Regions from separate parts of the Burkholderia sp. AU33423 genome, predicted to be linked through region 1. Evidence: riboswitches for the same ligand, from Rfam matches in the RefSeq annotation. Region 1 holds a riboswitch; the other holds the start of a gene.
The links. A riboswitch is a leader RNA that binds a small molecule or an ion and turns the genes downstream of it on or off. The one in region 1 is predicted to bind thiamine pyrophosphate.
Positions count from the first base shown of each region.

Region 2: it holds a riboswitch for thiamine pyrophosphate, as region 1 does, so the genes downstream of both, thiC (phosphomethylpyrimidine synthase ThiC) here and CFB50_RS01935 (FAD-dependent oxidoreductase) in region 1, are expected to answer to the same signal.

Region 1 covers NZ_NKFH01000003.1:76,046-85,040, reverse strand. Annotated here, with positions in the region: gene mlaE (lipid asymmetry maintenance ABC transporter permease subunit MlaE) at 1-155, opposite strand, end outside; gene CFB50_RS01955 (ABC transporter ATP-binding protein) at 152-973, opposite strand; gene thiE (thiamine phosphate synthase) at 1,058-2,182, opposite strand; gene CFB50_RS01945 (thiazole synthase) at 2,179-2,994, opposite strand; gene thiS (sulfur carrier protein ThiS) at 3,044-3,241, opposite strand; gene CFB50_RS01935 (FAD-dependent oxidoreductase) at 3,274-4,410, opposite strand; TPP riboswitch at 4,636-4,759, opposite strand; gene CFB50_RS01925 (ABC transporter ATP-binding protein/permease) at 5,029-6,798, shown strand; gene CFB50_RS01920 (SDR family NAD(P)-dependent oxidoreductase) at 6,795-7,571, shown strand; gene CFB50_RS01915 (MFS transporter) at 7,807-8,995, shown strand, end outside.
Region 2 covers NZ_NKFH01000004.1:798,916-807,910, forward strand. Annotated here, with positions in the region: gene CFB50_RS06380 (AAA family ATPase) at 1-489, shown strand, start outside; gene arfB (alternative ribosome rescue aminoacyl-tRNA hydrolase ArfB) at 486-890, shown strand; gene CFB50_RS06390 (sensor domain-containing phosphodiesterase) at 948-2,228, opposite strand; gene CFB50_RS06395 (DMT family transporter) at 2,687-3,613, opposite strand; gene CFB50_RS06400 (hypothetical protein) at 3,766-4,020, opposite strand; gene CFB50_RS06405 (glycine zipper 2TM domain-containing protein) at 4,240-4,452, opposite strand; gene thiC (phosphomethylpyrimidine synthase ThiC) at 4,692-6,623, opposite strand; TPP riboswitch at 6,748-6,864, opposite strand; gene CFB50_RS06415 (pentapeptide MXKDX repeat protein) at 7,137-7,412, shown strand; gene CFB50_RS06420 (cytochrome b/b6 domain-containing protein) at 7,505-8,137, shown strand; gene CFB50_RS06425 (molybdopterin-dependent oxidoreductase) at 8,167-8,955, shown strand.

The DNA of each region.
Region 1 (8,995 bases):
AACGAATAGTTGCCGAGGAAATGGATCTGCTTCGTGACCAGCCGCGGCCGGCGCAGCAGCGGGAAGAATTCCAGCACAAGGCGCACGAACAGCCGCGTGCCGTAGCCCGCGCGCTCGAGGCCGCGGATGACGTAACGTCCGATCGCGCTGATCATGCGCGCCCTCCGCCGAGCCCGAAATCCGCTGCGAGCGGCGGGCTCGTGTAATGAAATTTGAACGGGCCGTCCGGCGCGCCGTCGATGAACTGCCGCACGCTCGGATCGGTCGACGCGCGCAGCTCGTCGGGCGTACCCTGCGCGAGCACGCCGCCGTTGGCCAGGAAATACACGTAGTCGGCGATCGCGAACGATTCCGGCACGTCGTGCGTGACGAGGATCGACGTCGCGCCCAGCGCCTGGTTCAGCGTGCGGATCAGGTTCGCGGTGATGCCGAGCGAGATCGGATCGAGGCCCGCGAACGGCTCGTCGTACATGATGAGCTGCGGATCGAGCGCGATCGCGCGTGCCAGCGCGATACGGCGCGCCATCCCGCCCGATACCTCGGACGGCATCAGGTCGCGCGCGCCGCGCAGCCCGACCGCATTGAGCTTCATCAGCACGAGGTCGCGGATCAGGTCTTCGGGCAGGTCGGTGTGCTCGCGCAGCGCGAACGCGACGTTCTCGAACACCGACATGTCGGTGAACAGCGCGCCGAACTGGAACAGCATGCCCATCTTGCGGCGCAGCGCGTACAGGCCGTCGCGCGTTTGCGCGCCGACATCGGCGCCGTCGAACAGCACCTGGCCGCGGCGCGCGCGCACGAGGCCGCCGATCAGGCGCAGCACGGTCGTCTTGCCGCAACCCGACCCGCCCATGACCGCAACCACCTGCCCACGCCCGAAGCGCAGGTTCAGGTTGGACAGGACGAGGCGGTCGCCGTAGCCAAAGTCGACGTCGCGAAGTTCCAGCAGTGTCTCGGTAGGAGTGGGGCTCACGGAGCTGACAGTCCTTTTACGCAGAACGCCGAATTATAGGGCCTGCATTGGAATGATGTCGTGAAGCCGTTCCGGGCCCGGCGGTCAATGATTGTCAAATTGTCCGGGAAAGCATTGCTGCAACGCAGCAATGGCGGCCCGATAGTCGGTCGCGCCCGTCACCGCACTGACCACCGCGACACTGCCGACGCCCGTTGCCAGTACGGCCGGCAGCGCGTCGAGCCCCACCCCGCCGATCGCGACGAGCGGCGCCTGGGTGCCCGCGAAGCGCGCATAGCGGGTGATCCGCGCGAGGCCCTGTGGCGGCGCAGCAACGGCCTTGGTCGCGGTCGCGTACACGGGGCCGAGCGCGAGATAGCTCGGGCGTTCGTGCAATGCCCGCAACATTTCGTAATAACCGTGGCTCGAAAGTCCGAGCCGCAGGCCCGCGCGCGCGATCGCGGCCAGATCGGCCGTTTCGAGATCTTCCTGGCCCAGATGAACGCCGTACGCCCCCTCTTCTGCAGCGATCTGCCAGTGATCGTTGATGAACACGCGTGCATCGGGATAGCGACGTCCGGCCGCGACCGCGCGGGCGATTTCCCGCCGCAAGGTGTCCGGCGTCGCGCCTTTCACACGCAGCTGCACGGTCCGCACGCCGCAATCGAGCACGCGCTCGACCCATTCGGCGTCCGGCACGACCGGATACAGGCCGAGTTGCGCGGGGCACGGCGCGAACGCAGGTTCGGGCGCGGCCGGCAGCCCGGCGACCCGCGGGAACCGCGCGGCGTCGACCGGCCACGCATCGGCGGCGCGGGTTTCATCGCCGTCGCGCCAGGCCAGCGCCAGCACCAGCGCGTCGATCGGCGCAAAGCCGCAATCGAGGAACGCCGCGAGCGCGGCGATCCAGTCGTCCCCGAGCGGATGCGCGGCGTCGAGCGCGTAACGCGCGCCCGCCGTGTGCAGTACCGCGCCCTGCTCGTCGAATTCGATCGCGACCGCGCCCGGCGCCGCGGGCCGGGACGCGGCCGACGCGCGCGCCTGCGCGGCGCGGTCGCCAGCCGAGACGATCAGCACGTCGCCATCGGCCGGCAAATCGGGCACCGCGACGCAGAGCCGCCACGGCGCCGCCCCGCCCGGCCAGTCGCCGAGCCGCGCGCGAATCCGTTCGGCCGCTTCGGCCAGTTCGTCGGCCGGCGGCCAGAATGCATCGGCGAAACGCGCGCTCATGCGCCGCCTCCGTCCTGGTGCCAGAACGGCATCCCGACGACCGGCGTGCTCGCATGCGCGGTCTCGCGCGCATCCATCGGCCCGGCGAGATACGCGGCACGGCCGGCCTCGACGCCCTGCGCAAACGCGCGCGCCATGATTTCGGGGTGCGTGGCCTGCGACACGGCGGTGTTCAGCAACACGCCGTCGAAGCCCCACTCCATCACCTGGCATGCATGCGACGGCACGCCGAGCCCCGCGTCGACGATCAACGGCACGTCCGGCAGCCGCTCGCGCAGCACGCGCAGGCCGTACGGGTTCACGACGCCCTTGCCCGTGCCGATCGGCGCGCCCCACGGCATCAGCGCCTCGCAGCCGACGTCGAGCAGGCGCCGGCCGATCACCAGATCCTCGGTGCAGTACGGCAGCACCTTGAAACCGTCCTTGACCAGTTGCGCGGCCGCTTCGATCAGGCCGACCGGGTCGGGCTGCAGCGTGTAGTCGTCGCCGATCAGTTCAAGCTTGATCCAGTCGGTGCCGAAGACCTCGCGCGCCATGTGGGCGGTCGTCACGGCTTCGGCGACGGTCTGGCAGCCGGCCGTGTTCGGCAGCAGCGGCACCGCGTGGCGCTTGAGCAGGTCGAAGAAGCCGGCTTCGGCCGTGCCGCCCGTCATCTGGCGGCGCAACGCGACCGTCACCATCCCCGGCCGCGACGCGGCGATCGAATCGGACAGCGACTGCAGCGACGGATAGCGCGACGTGCCGAGCAGCACGCGGCTTGCGAAGGTTTCACCGTACAGCGTCAACGCGTCGGCGGAAGTGAGGGACGTCATGTCGTTTTCCTGAAAGAGCGGGGACGAAGCGTGAACAACGCGGCGGCGCTCAGCCGCCCGCGACCGGGTGCACGACGTCGAGCTTGTCGCCCGCCGCGAGTGCACGCGCCGCGTGCTGCGTGCGCGCGACGAAGTTGCCGTTCAGCGCGACCGCGTACGGCGGACGCGCGCCGTACGCGGCGAGCGCGTCGGCCACCGTTGCGCCGTCGGGCAGCGTCAGGTTCTGTTGGTTGATCTGGATATCCATGAGGCTTCGTCGAATTCGATCGGCAGCGCGCGTCAGGCCGGCTGGCGCGCGTCGTTGCGGTGATGAAGGAGCGTCGGCCAGCGCTCGGCGTCGCGCCACCCGGCGAATGCATCGGCGTCGCCGAACGCGCCGCCGAGCGCGGCTTCGGCGACCGCGACTGCCGCGTGCGCGACTTCCGGCGCGATCATGAAGCCGTGCCGGTACAGGCCGTTCACGGCGAGCGTCGACGCGCCGTCCCAGATCACCGCCGGGCGATGATCGGGCAGCGTCGGCCGGCACTGCGCATTGAGTTCGAGGATGCGCGCCTCGCCGAACGCCGGATGCACGGAGAACGCCGCGCTCAGCAGTTCGAGCGCGGAGCGCACGCTGACGGGCGACATGTCCTCGCCCTCCACCTCGGTCGCGCCGATCACATAGAGATCGTCCTGCTTCGGCGCGATGTACAGCGGGTAGCGCGGATGCAGCAGCCGCACGGGCCGGGTGAGCCCGATGCCGGGCGCGCGCACGCGCGCGACTTCGCCGCGGATGCCGCGCAACGCGGGCAGCGCGGGTTTCGCGCCGAGCCCGCGGCAATCGATCGTGAAATGCGCCGCGGGCAGGTTCGCATCGTCGACGGTGACGTGCCAGTGCAGGTCGACGCCGCGTTCGACGAGGCCGGCCGCGAGCGCACGCAGCGCCTGGCGATTGTCGAGCTGGCCTTCGTTCGGCAGCAGCAGGCCGCGCGCGAAGCGGCCCGCGAGCACCGGCTCGGCCGCGTCGACCTGCGCGCCGGCGAGCGTCACGAAACCGCGGTCGAACAGGTCGGCCGGCGCGTTCGCGCGCACGCGCCGCTCGAACAGCGGCGCCTCCGCGCGATCGGCGTGATGCCAGACGACGAGCGTGCCGTGATGCTGGAAGAAGACGGGTTCGGGCAGTTCCGCGAGCCACTGCGGCCAGCGCGCGAGCGACGCGGCGCCCAGCTCGGTGATCAGCAGCTCCGCGCTCGCGGCTTCCGCGAGCGGCGCGAGCATCGCGGCCGCGATCCACGCAGCCGACTGTTCGCCGTCCGGGCCGCCGCGCTCGTAAAGCGCGACGCGATGCCCGTCGCCGGCGAGCCGCCAGGCGATCAGGCGGCCGACGAGGCCGCCGCCGAGCACCGCGAAATCGGGTCGGAAATCCCGGGCGTTCATCGCGCGCCCTCCGCGCGAGCACGCACGACGAGCGTCGACGCGCACGCGCCGCCGCGCGCGAACGCACGCGGCATCGGACCGGGAACCATGCAAAAGACTGAAGATTGTGCGGTCATCATTCCTTCCGTAACGCGCAAAGCGCGTACCCAAAAGGACGAAACCGGCAGCAAAGGCCGGCCGGGCGGGACAAGGGCGCTGACCATGTGGGATGGCAGCCAGCGCGACCCGGCGGGATCAGAAACTTCCCTCGCCGGTATTACCCGGATCGGGTGCGAAGGGTCTTTCTCAGCCTCATCGCGCTGCCCGGAACATCTGCCGGCCGCGCCACGAAGCACCCCTGTTTCGTCGTCGGCCATTAGACCATAAAAGCGGAAAGCGCCGCAAACTGTCCCCCTTGCGGCAAATTCGCCGTCGTGCCGCGCCGCTCTGGCACAATGCCCGCAGGCCGGCCGCGCGAGCGGCCGGTTGCCGCGTCACCGCCGGCCTTAAGTGCCGTTTAAGACGCGCGGGCGACCATCCGGACGCCCGCCGTCAGTCGGCGCCGCGTCCCGGCATGCCGTATCGCGGCGCGCGCCCGGCTTCGCCCGGCCCGCGCGCCGGCTACTCATCAGGAAGCACATGACCCAATCGATCGATCCCGTCCGCTCCGCCTCCGACGCGCCGCAGGACGAGCGCCCGGTATCCGCATGGAGCCTCATCAAGCCCTACTGGGTATCGTCCGAATGGAAAATCGCATGGGGCCTGCTGGTCACGATCATCGCGATCAACCTCTGCGTGGTCTGGATCAACGTCCGGCTCAACAAGTGGAACGCGGAGTTCTACAACGCGCTGCAGTCGAAGGACGTCCACGACTTCCCGAACCTGCTGATGCAGTTCTCCGCGCTCGCGTTCGCCTTCATCATCCTCGCCGTGTACGGCCGCTATCTGCGGCAGATGCTCGGCTTCCGCTGGCGCCAGTGGCTCACCGACCGCTTTCTCGGCCAGTGGCTCGGCGATCGCGCGTTCTACCGGATCGAACGTGACCGCCTCGCCGACAACCCCGACCAGCGGATCACCGACGATCTCCAGTCGTTCGCGACGACCACGCTCGCGCTGTCGCTCGACCTGCTGTCGACGGTCGTCACGCTCGTGTCGTTCATCACGATCCTGTGGTCGCTCGCCGGCGCGCTGACGATTTCGCTCGGCGCGACGCCGATCGCGATCCCCGGCTACATGGTGTGGGCGGCCGCGCTGTACGCGGTGGTCGGCTCACTGATCATCCAGAAGGTCGGCCATCCGCTCGTGTCGATCAATTACCAGCAGCAGCGCGTCGAGGCCGACTTCCGCTTCGGGCTGATCCGCGTGCGCGAGAACGCCGAGCAGATCGCGTTCTACGACGGCGAGAAGACCGAGACCGGCAACGCGCAAAGCCTCTTCATGCGCATCCGCGACAACTGGTGGCGCGTGATGAAGTACACGAAGCGGCTCACGTTCGTGCTGAGCTTCTACGGGCAGATCGCGATCATCTTCCCGCTCGTCGTCGCCGCGCCGCGCTATTTCGCGGGTGCGTTCTCGTTCGGCGTGCTGATGCAGATCTCGTCCGCGTTCGGCACCGTCAGCGATTCGTTCTCGTGGTTCATCAACAGTTACTCGACCCTCGTCGAATGGCGCGCCACCGTCAACCGTCTGCGCGAATTCAAGCGCGTGATGGGCACGTCGCACCTGAAGGAAAGCCTGTCGCCCGCGACCGAGCACGGCGGCATCAACCTGCACTACGTCGACGGCGCGAAGCTGTCGACGTCGTCGCTCAAGCTCGCGCTGCCGAACGGCAACGCGCTCGCGAACATCGGCAGCGTCACGATCGAGCCCGGCTCGCGCTGGCTCGTGATCGGCAAGTCGGGTTCCGGCAAGAGCACGTTCATGCGCGCGCTCGCGGGCCTGTGGCCATTCGGCGACGGCGCGATCGACGCGCCGGTCGGCGCGCGGATGATGTTCGTGCCGCAGACGAGCTACTTGCCGATCGGCACGCTGAAGGCCGCGCTCACCTATCCGGCGACGGCCGACGCGTTCAGCGACGAAGCCTGCCGCGACGCGCTGCGCGCATGCCGCCTCGAGGATTACGTCGACCGCCTCGACGAGACCGCGCACTGGACCCGCGTGCTGTCGCCCGGCGAGCAGCAACGCCTGGCCGGCGCACGCGTGCTGCTGCACAAGCCCGACTTCCTGTTCCTCGACGAAGCGACGAGCGCGCTCGACGCCGACAACGAAGCGCGTCTGTACCACCTGTTCGCCGAACGGCTGCCGAAGGCCGCGATCGTCAGCATCGCGCACCGCGAATCGCTGGCCGCGTTCCACGTCGGCACGATCAACGTCGAGCGCGTGAACGACAGCGACAAGGTCGCGGCTTGAGCGCACGCGCCGCGCACATCGCACGAATTGCGCTGATCACCGGCGCGGGTTCGGGGATCGGCGCGGCGCTCGCGCGGCAGCTCGCGGCGCCCGGCATGGCGCTGGCCCTGCACGCGCGCGGCGCGGACGACGCGGCGCGCGCCCGGCTCACCGAAGTGGCTCACGCGTGCACGGCGGCCGGCGCGGAGTGCGTCACGCTCACCGGCGATCTCGGCGAGCCGGGCGTCGCCGCGTCGCTCGTCGAAGCAACCGCGTCACGCTTCGGCGGGCTCGATCACCTGGTCGCCAACGCGGGCTTCGCCGCCCGGCAATCCTTTTCCGGTCTGTCCGCGGACGCGCTCGCGTCCGCCTTCGCGGCGATGCCCGGCGCGTTCTCCGCGCTCGCGGGCCGCGCGCGGCCGCTGCTCGAAGCGTCGGTTGCGCCGCGGATCGTCGCGGTCAGTTCGTTCGTTGCGCACCGCTACCGCGCCGATGCGCCGTTCGCGGCCACCGCCGCAGCGAAGGCCGCGCTCGAATCGCTGGTGCGCACCGCCGCCGCCGAATTCGCCGCGCGCGGCATCACCGTCAACGCGGTCGCGCCGGGCTTCACGCGCAAGGACCACGGGCCGAGCGCCGGCAATGCCGCCGCATGGGCGCAGGCCGAACAGGCGACACCGCTCGGCCGGATCGCCGAACCCGACGACGTCGCCGCGCTGATTGCGTTCCTGCTGTCGGACGCCGCGCGGCAGATCACCGGGCAGGTCGTGCATGTCGACGGTGGCCTGACGCTCTGAAGCATGTGCCTGCGCGCCGTGCCGGCGCGTGGACCGTCACCGTTGCCCGGGCCTGCCTGTCGCCCAGGCGCGATCGGATCGGCCATCACGCGTTCCCCGGACGAACGCCCATCGCCCTCACCGCTCACCGCGCCGCCACGCACCGGCACTCACCTTTTTGGCACCCCGCATCCCGCCCGTAAAATAGCCGCCAGACGGCAGAGCACGAGACGAGACAAAAGAGGGGGCGGCAAGCATGCAGGCATTCCAGTGGTTCAGCGAACTGTCGACGCGCGAGCGCAGGACGCTATACGCCGGGTTCGGCGGCTACGCGGTCGATGCGTTCGACTTCATGATCTATTCGTTCCTGATTCCGACGCTGATCGCCACCTGGGGCATGACGAAGAGCGAGGCCGGGATGATCGCGACGAGCTCGCTGATCTCGTCGGCGCTCGGCGGCTGGGTCGCCGGCATCCTCGCCGACCGCTACGGCCGCGTGCGCGTACTGCAGTGGACCATTGCGACGTTCGCGCTGTTCACCTGCCTGTCCGGCTTCACTCATTCGTTCTGGCAGCTGCTCGCGACGCGCACGCTGCAGGGCTTCGGCTTCGGCGGCGAATGGTCGGTCGTGACGATCATGATGGCCGAGACGATCCGCTCGCCCGAGCATCGCGGGAAGGCGGTCGGCACCGTGCAAAGCAGCTGGTCGTTCGGCTGGGGCGCGGCCGCGATCCTCTACTGGGCGTTCTTCGCGCTGCTGCCCGAGCAGGTCGCATGGCGCGCGTGCTTCTGGATCGGCATCTTGCCCGCGCTGTGGATCCTGTACATCCGCCGCAACGTCAGCGATCCCGACATCTACACGGCCACCCGCCGCGCGCGCGACGAAGGCCGCGTGTCGGGCCACTTCCTCGAGATCTTCTCGCCGCCGCACCTGCGCGCGACGCTGTTCGGCAGCGCGCTGTGCACCGGGATGCTCGGCGGCTACTACGCGATCACGACGTGGCTGCCCACCTACCTGAAAACCGTCCGCCACCTGTCGGTGTTCAACACGAGCGGCTATCTCGTCGTGCTGATCGTCGGCTCGTTCGTCGGCTACGTGGTCGGCGCGATCCTGTCCGACCGGCTCGGCCGCCGCGCGTCGTTCGTCCTGTTCGCGATCGGCTCGTTCTCGCTCGGCATGGCGTACACGATGCTGCCGATCACCGACACCGCGATGCTGCTGCTCGGCTTCCCGCTCGGCATCGTCGTGCAGGGGATCTTCGCGGGCGTCGGGGCTTATCTGTCGGAGCTGTATCCGGGCGCGATCCGCGGTTCGGGCCAGGGCTTCTGCTACAACCTCGGCCGCGGGCTCGGCTCGTTCTTCCCGATCCTCGTCGGCGCGCTGTCGCAGTCGATGTCGCTCGTGAAAGCGATCGGCCTCGTCGCGGGCGGCGGCTACCTGCTCG
Region 2 (8,995 bases), on a different contig from region 1:
CTCGTGGCCGCGCACGTGCGCCACGCGGCGCGGGTGCCGCTGGCGGTCGGCGCGCACTGGTTCACGGGGCGGCCGATCATGGTGACGCGCAACGACTATGCGCTCGGGCTGTTCAACGGCGATATCGGCATTGCGCTGCCCGACGCGCACGGTGTGCTGCGCGTGTGGTTCAGGCGTGCGGACGGCACCGCGCGCGCGGTATCGCCGGCCGCGCTGCCGCCGCACGAAACCGCGTTCGCGCTGACGGTCCACAAATCGCAGGGCTCGGAATTCGACGAAGCCGCGCTCGTGCTGCCGGCGTCGTTCGGCCGCGTGCTCACGCGTGAACTCGTCTATACGGCCGTCACGCGTGCCCGCACACGTGTGCAGGTGATCGGGCCGCGGCGCGTGCTGGCGCAGGCGGTCGCGACGCGTACGCAACGCGATTCGGGGCTCGCGGCACGCGTCGACGAGGCGCTGGCACGGCGCCGCGGGGAGGCTTCGCGATGATGATCCGCTATACGCTCGATCCGGCCGAAGTCGAATGGACGGCCGTGCGCGCGCAGGGCGCGGGCGGCCAGAACGTGAACAAGGTATCGAGCGCGATCCACCTGCGCTTCGATATCCGCGCGTCGTCGTTGCCGCCCGTCATCAAGGAGCGGCTCCTCGCCCTGTCCGACCAGCGCATCACGCGCGACGGCATCGTCGTGATCAAGTCGCAGGAATATCGCACCCAGGAAAAGAACCGCGAAGCCGCGCTGGCGCGACTCGATGCGTTGATCAGCGGCGTGGCATTCACGCCGCGTGCGCGGGTCGCCACGCGGCCGACGCGTGCGTCGAAGGAGCGGCGGCTCGAGCACAAGTCGCGCCGCAGCGTGGTGAAGTCGGGGAGAGGGAAGGTGATCGACTGACGAATCGATGAGGGGTGAACGACTGGCGCGCGCGTCGTTTGCCCACCGTCGTGCCGGCTAGCGCATCACGGTCCCGGCGCTGTCGAGCACGAAGTCGACGCAGAACACGACCAGCCGGCTCTGCGCGCGGATCGCGACGGCGGCTGTGTAGCAGTCGCGGCCTTCCGTCAACGAGAAGTGCGGGCCCATCAGCGCGACGCGTCCGGGCGCGGCGATCGCGCGCTGGAAATACGGGCGCCGCGACCAGTTGCTGTGGGTTTCCGGGAAGAGTGGCGAGAGGCGGGTGAAGCCCGCCTGGCCGTCGTCGGCGCGCGCGCCGATCGACGGCAGGAACTGCTCGCCGGTTTCGTCGGTGACGAACACGCGGCGCGCGGCCGGCACCGCGAACACGCGCTGCGCGGCGTCCTGCAGGTTGCCGCTTGCGGAAAACGCCGCCGCGCCGGACAGCACGAGCCGCTCGATCGCGTCGAAGCCCGGCTGCTCGGCGACGACCGGCGCATGCCGGCGCGCGATGAAGCGCTGCCACGCGGCGTCGAGCATCGCGGGTGCTGCCGCGCTGGCATGTGCGATCGATGCATCGGGCTGGCCGAACTGAAAACCCTGCACGAAATCGATATCGGCTTCCATCAGCGCCTGCAGCGAGTCGTCGCTCTCGACCCCCTCGGCGAGCACCATCGCGCCGGCCTGATGCAGCATCGACACGAGGTGATGCATGATGCGGCGATCGTCGGCCGAACCGGTCGAGCGTACGACAAGCGAGCGATCGAGCTTGACGATATCGGGTCGCGCGCGCCACACGCGGTCGAAGTTCGAGAATCCCGTGCCGAAGTCGTCGATCGCGATCAGGAAGTCGCGATGCTGGATCATGTCGATCGTGCGGGCGAGCGCGGCTTCGTCGCGTGCCGGCTGTTCGATGACTTCCAGCACGATGCGGTTCGGCGGCAGCGAGAAATGCCGGCAAAGCGCCTCGACGAATTCGCGCTGCACGAGGCCCGAGTCGAGCACGCGCGGCGTGACGTTCAGGAACAGCCAGCCGTCGCCGATGCCCTGCGCGACGAAGTTGGCCGTATGCAGGCAGCGCGCGAGCCGGTCGAGCAGCAGCGCGTCGGCGTCGGCGCGCGTCTTGTCGAACAGCGCGGTGGGCGAGATCAGTGCGCCGTTCGAATCGACGACGCGCAGCAGCGCTTCGTAACCGACGACCCGCTTGTGCGTGATCGACAGCACGGGCTGGAACACGCTGCGCAACGTCGTGGTGCGATAGGTGGCGACCCAGCCGCCGGGCGTCGGCGTGAGGCTTTCGAGCAGGGAGTCGAGCGAGAGGTCGCGGGCGGGCTTCATGTCACCGGTGCCCGGGAGTGCGCGGCGGAACGGCAGCGCGCCGCCACGCTGAAGCAGTCGTACGCGCCGGCGGACGCGAAAGGACGTGGGACATCGAGACCGCCTTCTGCGGGTAAGTGTTCGGAGTGTAACGGGAACGCGGCCGCTCGCGTATCAGGGAAACTCCAGACGCACGCGGGAATGCAACTGCGGCCGGCGCCGCTCGCATGCGCGCCGCGCATGACCGCCGCGTAGCGTCGGGCGTCGCCGCCGCACATGACAATCCGGTGGCATGGCATGGCATGGCATGGCATGCGAGGCGGGAAATCCTGGCGGCCGGCAAAAGGCGAGCGAAGGTCGCCGTCAGAGGAATGCCGGTCGCGCTGCCGCACCCTCCGCGGCGCGGCGATGAACGGTCGGCGTCCGGTCGTCAGGCATCACGGCCGGAACGATGGCGGCGCGTGCACCTGAATGAATCGTCAGGTCGCTTCGCCGCTGCGCGGCCGGATCCCGGGAATCCGCTTGATCACGCCGGTCGCGAGCGCGGTGCCGACGAGCACGATCGCGCAGCCTTCGATCATCACGGCCGACACGTGTTCGCCGAGGAACAGCGCGCCCCACAGCAGGCCGAACACGGGGATCACGAACGTCACGGTAATCGCTCGCGCCGGGCCGATGTGCGCGATCAGGTGGAAGAAGATGAAATACGCGATGCCCGTGCAGGCGACGCCCAGGGCGAGCACCGAGCCCCACGCGTGCGCGCTGACCGGCGCGGCCGGCCAGGTGGCGATCGCGAACGGCAGCAGCAGGAGGGTCGAGCCGATCATGCTGCCGGTCGCGTTGACGAGCGGATCGACGCCGGTCAACTTGCGTTTCGTGTAGTTGGCCGCGATGCCGTACAGCAGCGTCGCACCGAGCGCCGCGACGGCGGCGAGGGCGGTCGCGGCGGCGCCCGTTTCGCCGTGCGCATTCGCGATCTGGTTCCACACGAGCGTGAGCACGCCGGCGAAACCGATCACGAGGCCGAGCGCGCGCGGCAGCGACAGCTTGTCCTTCAGCCACAGGTAGGCCACGAGCGCGCCCCAGAGCGGCGTCGTCGCGTTGATCACCGACGTCAGGCCGGCCGACAACGTCAGTTCGGCGAACGCGAACAGGCAGAACGGAATGCCCGAGTTCAGTGCGCCGACGACGAACAACGGCCACGCATGACGGCGCAGCCGGGCGCCGAGATCGGCGGGTTTGAAGCGCGTCAGCGCGAAGCCGGCGAGAAACAGCGCGCCGATGCCCACCCGCAACGCCATCAGCGGCGCGACGCCGAAATCGACCACGCCGACTCGGATGAACAGGAAGGACGCGCCCCACAGGGCGGCGAGCACGGTCAGCAGGAAAGCGTTCTTGGGTGACATCGATCGGCGAGGGCGGGGACGGGATGCGGGGAATCTTACACCGCGTTACCGCCCCGTCGTTTCATGATCGGATGAAACGACAAGAAACGGCAATTTCGCCGGTTTGCCGCTGGGCGGCGGACGCCCCGCCACGCGCGGCGCGGCCGATCAGATCAGTGATGGCGCCAGCCGCCGCGTCCGCCGAAGCCGAAATTGAGCGACAGCGCCGGGCCCCAATAACCGCCCCATGCGGGCGCATAGGCCGGCGCCGGATAGTAGTAGGCGGGGGCCGGATCGACATATACGGGCGCGGGCTGTACCGGCACCGGCGCCGCCGTGTAATAGCCGCCCGGATAGTACCCGTATGGGTAATAGCAGCCGGCAAGCGTCGTGCAGGCAAGTGCCGCGGCGACGAAGGTCCTGTTCATGATGTGTCTCCGGCGGAGCCGGCTATCGGCAGATGCCTGAAGCTTAGGCCGAGTACCGATGACACGGTATGAGAAACGGTAACCGATCATTTCCGGGTGGAGCGGCCGCGCCTGTTGCGGCGCGACAGACGAAAACGGCGCTTCCGCACCGCGGAAACGCCGTTGAACCGCGCGGCCTGCGGCGGGGCGACGACGCCCCGCCGGCCGATGTCGGACTGCTTACTTGCCGACCTGGTTACCGATGATGCCGCCAGCCGCCGCGCCGCCCAGCGTCGACAGCGCGTTACCGCCGATCGCCGCGCCGGCGACGCCGCCGACACCCGCACCGATTGCCGTATCACGCTGGCGTCGCGACATCGAATCGCAGGCCGACAGGCTGGCTACTGTCGCGACGAGGAGCGCGTATACCCCAAAACGCCGAATCGAATTCATGATCGTTGTCCTTGTGGTAGTGAACGGAAGGCGCACGACCGGCTGGCGGCCGCGCATGTCCCCAATCTACGCGCCGTCCCGCGCTGCTGCTGTAAGGACTTGTTAAGGCTCGCGCGGTTTCGTAATCAATTGTTTCGCATGGGCCGGCAGGCACGCCGCATGCGCAAAAAAGCCCGCTCGAAAGCGGGCTTCGTGCCTGGCGAGGCGATCCGGCGGGGAGCGCCGGAGCGCGTATTCGCTTACTGACGGTGATAGATTTCGGCGCCGGTCTTGACGAACTCGACCGCCTTCACTTCCATCCCCTTTTTCAGCGCTTCGGTTTCCGACACACCCTGCTGCGCCGCGAACTCGCGCACGTCCTGCGTGATCTTCATCGAGCAGAAGTGCGGGCCGCACATCGAGCAGAAGTGCGCGACCTTGGCGGAATCCTTCGGCAGTGTTTCGTCATGGAATTCGCGCGCCTTGTCCGGATCGAGGCCGATGTTGAACTGGTCTTCCCAGCGGAACTCGAAGCGCGCCTTCGACAGTGCGTTGTCGCGCACCTGCGCGCCCGGGTGGCCCTTCGCGAGATCGGCGGCGTGCGCGGCGAGCTTGTACGTGATGATGCCTTCCTTCACGTCGTCCTTGTTCGGCAGGCCCAGGTGCTCCTTCGGCGTCACGTAGCAGAGCATCGCGGTGCCGAACCAGCCGATCATCGCGGCGCCGATGCCGGACGTGATGTGGTCGTAGCCCGGTGCGATGTCGGTGGTCAGCGGCCCGAGCGTGTAGAACGGCGCTTCCTTGCACCAGTCGAGCTGGAGATCCATGTTCTCCTTGATCAGCTGCATCGGCACGTGGCCGGGGCCTTCGATCATCACCTGCACGTCGTGCTTCCACGCGATCTGCGTGAGCTCGCCGAGCGTCTTCAGCTCGCCGAGCTGCGCTTCGTCGTTCGCGTCGTAGATCGAGCCGGGGCGCAGGCCGTCGCCGAGCGAGAAGCTCACGTCGTACGCCTTCATGATCTCGCAGATCTCTTCGAAGTGTTCGTACAGGAAGCTTTCCTTGTGGTGCGCGAGGCACCACTTCGCCATGATCGAGCCGCCGCGCGACACGATGCCGGTCATCCGGTTCGCGGTGAGCGGCACGTACTGCAGGCGCACGCCCGCATGGATCGTGAAGTAGTCGACGCCTTGCTCGGCCTGTTCGATCAGCGTGTCGCGGAAGATTTCCCAGGTGAGATCCTCGGCCTTGCCGTTGACCTTTTCCAGCGCCTGGTAGATCGGCACCGTGCCGATCGGCACCGGGCTGTTGCGGATGATCCACTCGCGCGTTTCGTGGATGTGCTTGCCGGTCGACAGGTCCATCACCGTGTCGCCGCCCCAGCGGATCGCCCACGTCATCTTGTCGACTTCCTCGCCGATCGACGACGTGACGGCCGAGTTGCCGATGTTCGCGTTGATCTTCACGAGGAAGTTGCGGCCGATGATCATCGGCTCGGATTCCGGGTGGTTGATGTTCGCGGGGATGATCGCGCGGCCGCACGCCACTTCCGAGCGCACGAATTCCGGCGTGATCTCGGCCGGCGCGTTCGCGCCGAAGGCTGCTGCGCCGAACGCCTGGCCCGGGTGCTGGCGGCCCATCATCGCGGCGAGCTTCGCGCCGTTCGGGCCGCTCGCTTTCAGGCTCTCGAGGTACTCGGCGCGGCGCTGGTTCTCGCGGATCGCGATGTATTCCATTTCCGGCGTGATGATGCCCTGACGCGCGTAGTGCATCTGCGTGACGTTCTTGCCGGCCTGGGCGCGGCGCGGGTTGCGGTGCAGGCCCGGGAACCGCAGGTCGGCGGTGGCCGGGTCGGCCGCGCGCTCGAGGCCGTACTGGCTCGACAGGCCGTCGAGCACTTCAGTGTCGCCGCGCGCCTCGATCCAGCCCTGGCGCAGCGGGGCCAGGCCCGCACGGATGTCGATCTTCGCGTCCGGATCGGTGTAGGGGCCCGACGTGTCGTACACGTAGATCGGCGGATTCTTTTCGCCGCCGAAGCCGGTCGGCGTGTCGGCCTGCGTGATTTCACGCATCGGCACGCGGATGTCGGGCTGGGAGCCGGTGACATAAACCTTGCGGGAATTCGGCAGCGGGGCGACGGCCGCGGCGTCGACATGAGCGTCGGCGGACAGAAACTTCGGATTGGCGTTCATGCAATCTCCTGTGTGAGCGCCGGACAGGCGCTTCGGCGCTTGCCCGGAGCCCTTGACGTATGTGGGGCTCGAGCTAAGCAGGAGACGAGGCTTGGTGAGGCGGCGGATTTCGTCAGAAGGATGGCGGCGAAATCCGTACGCTTCCCTGCGCTGGCATTATCCAGATCAGGTTCAAAGGGTATTTCTCACCCGCAATGCCGGTTGTTTGACCGGGCGCATTGCAGGACCCCCGCGTTAGCAGCGCACACGATACACTGGCTTGGCGGCGGTTTCAACCGGGAGAGGATCGGCTGCCCCGGTGCGGCCGCAGCATGGCGGGCGGTGCGATGGCCCGTCGAAATGGCAGCGCGCGTCGCCGCCGCATGGCCTCCCGGCTTGGCCGGCCACGGCAAAGCGGTGCAGCATGACGCGCTTTCGCGCAACCTCAAAAAAAATTTTCGCAGCGGCTGTCATTTCCCGCGACGTCGTCCGTCTATTCGGCTCCTTAAACCCATGTTGTTTTGGAGAGATGTCATGAAAAAAGTACTGATTGCCGCTTGCGTCGCCGCATTCGCCACGATCGCCACGGGCGCGTATGCGCAGAACGACGCGACTTCGCAGCCGGGTTCGTCGATGTCGAAGGATGCGATGGGCCACGACGCGATGGCCAAGGATGCAATGGGCCACGACGCGATGAAGAAGGACGGCATGAAGAAGCATGCAATGAAGAAAGGCGCGATGAAGAAGGACGAGATGTCGCACGACGAGATGGGCAAGCCGTCGGGCGACAAGATGGCGCCGTCGAACTGACGGAAGCGGACGCGGCGCGGCCGGCGCGTGCGTCGCACGGCGGCCGCGCGCATCTCGTCCCGTCCCGTTGACTCATACCGGGAGTCTTCATCATGCAAACCGTTCCCGCCACCGGGCGCGCGGTCGCCACGCCGCCCGCGCGCCCCATCCATCCGCTGTGGGTGCGCGCGAGCCACTGGCTCAACGCGCTCGCGGCGATCCTGATGGTGCTGTCCGGCTGGCGCATCTACGACGCGTCGCCGATCTATCCGCCGTTCACGTTCCCGCACGGGATCACGATCGGCGGCTGGCTCGGCGGCGCGCTGCAATGGCATTTCGCGGCGATGTGGCTGCTCGTCTTCAACGGGCTGTTCTACCTGACGATGTCGATCGCGACGGGGCGCCTCGCGCGCAAGATGCTGCCCGTCACGCCGGCGTCGATCTGGCGCGACGTCCGTGCCGCGCTGGGCGGGCGGCTGTCGCACGCCGACCTGAGCGTCTACAACGCGGTGCAGCGTGCCGCCTACCTGACCGCGATCGTCGATCTCGTCGTGCTGGTGCTGTCGGGGCTCACGATCTGGAAATCCGTGCAATTCCCGCTGCTGCGCGAACTGTTCGGCGGCTACGACAACGCGCGTGTCGTGCACTTCTGGGCGATGTCGCTGCTCGTCGCATTCATTGTCGTTCATGTCGCGATGGCGCTGCTGGTGCCTCGCTCGCTGCTCGCGATGCTGCGCGGGCGCTGACCCGTCAACTTCGGGTGAAGGAAATCATCATGTCGGAATCCGAATACAAGCGCGACGGTTCGCGCTGGACGCTCGACCGGAAGTCGCTCGAACTCGACGTGCGCCGCGAGCTCGAGATGCCGTCGCGGCGTCTGTTCAACCGGCGCGTGCTGACGCTCGGCGGCCTGACGATGCTGACCGGCTGCACGCTGAAGGACGACGCGTCGGTCAACACGTTCCTCGAGACGGTGTCGCGCATGAACGACCGCGTGCAGGCCTGGCTGTTCAGCGGCGAGCGGCTCGCGCCGACCTACACCGAAGCCGACATCACGCGACCGTTCCCGTTCAACGCGTACTACGGGATCGACGAGGTGCCGCACGTCGACGCGTCGACGTATCGGCTCGTGCTGTCCGGCCGCGTGACGGGCAAGCGCGTGTGGACGCTCGACGAACTGTATGCGTTGCCGCACGAGGAACAGATCACGCGGCATATCTGCGTGGAAGGGTGGAGCGCGATCGGCCGCTGGGGCGGTACGCCGTTCGGCGCGTTTCTCGCTCGCGCCGGCGCCGATACGCGGGCGAAGTACGTCGGCTTCAAGTGCGCGGACGATTACTACGAGAGCATCGACATGCCGACCGCGCTGCATCCGCAGACGCTGCTCGCGTTCGACTACGACGGCCATCGGTTGCCGCCGGAATTCGGCTTCCCGATGAAGCTGCGGATGCCGACCAAGCTCGGCTACAAGAATCCGAAGCACATCATGGAGATCTTCGTGACCGATACGTTTCCGGGCGGCTACTGGGTCGACCAGGGGTACAACTGGTTCGGCGGATCGTGAGCGGTGCGCGGCATGCGGTCGCGGCGCATGCGCGGGCCGC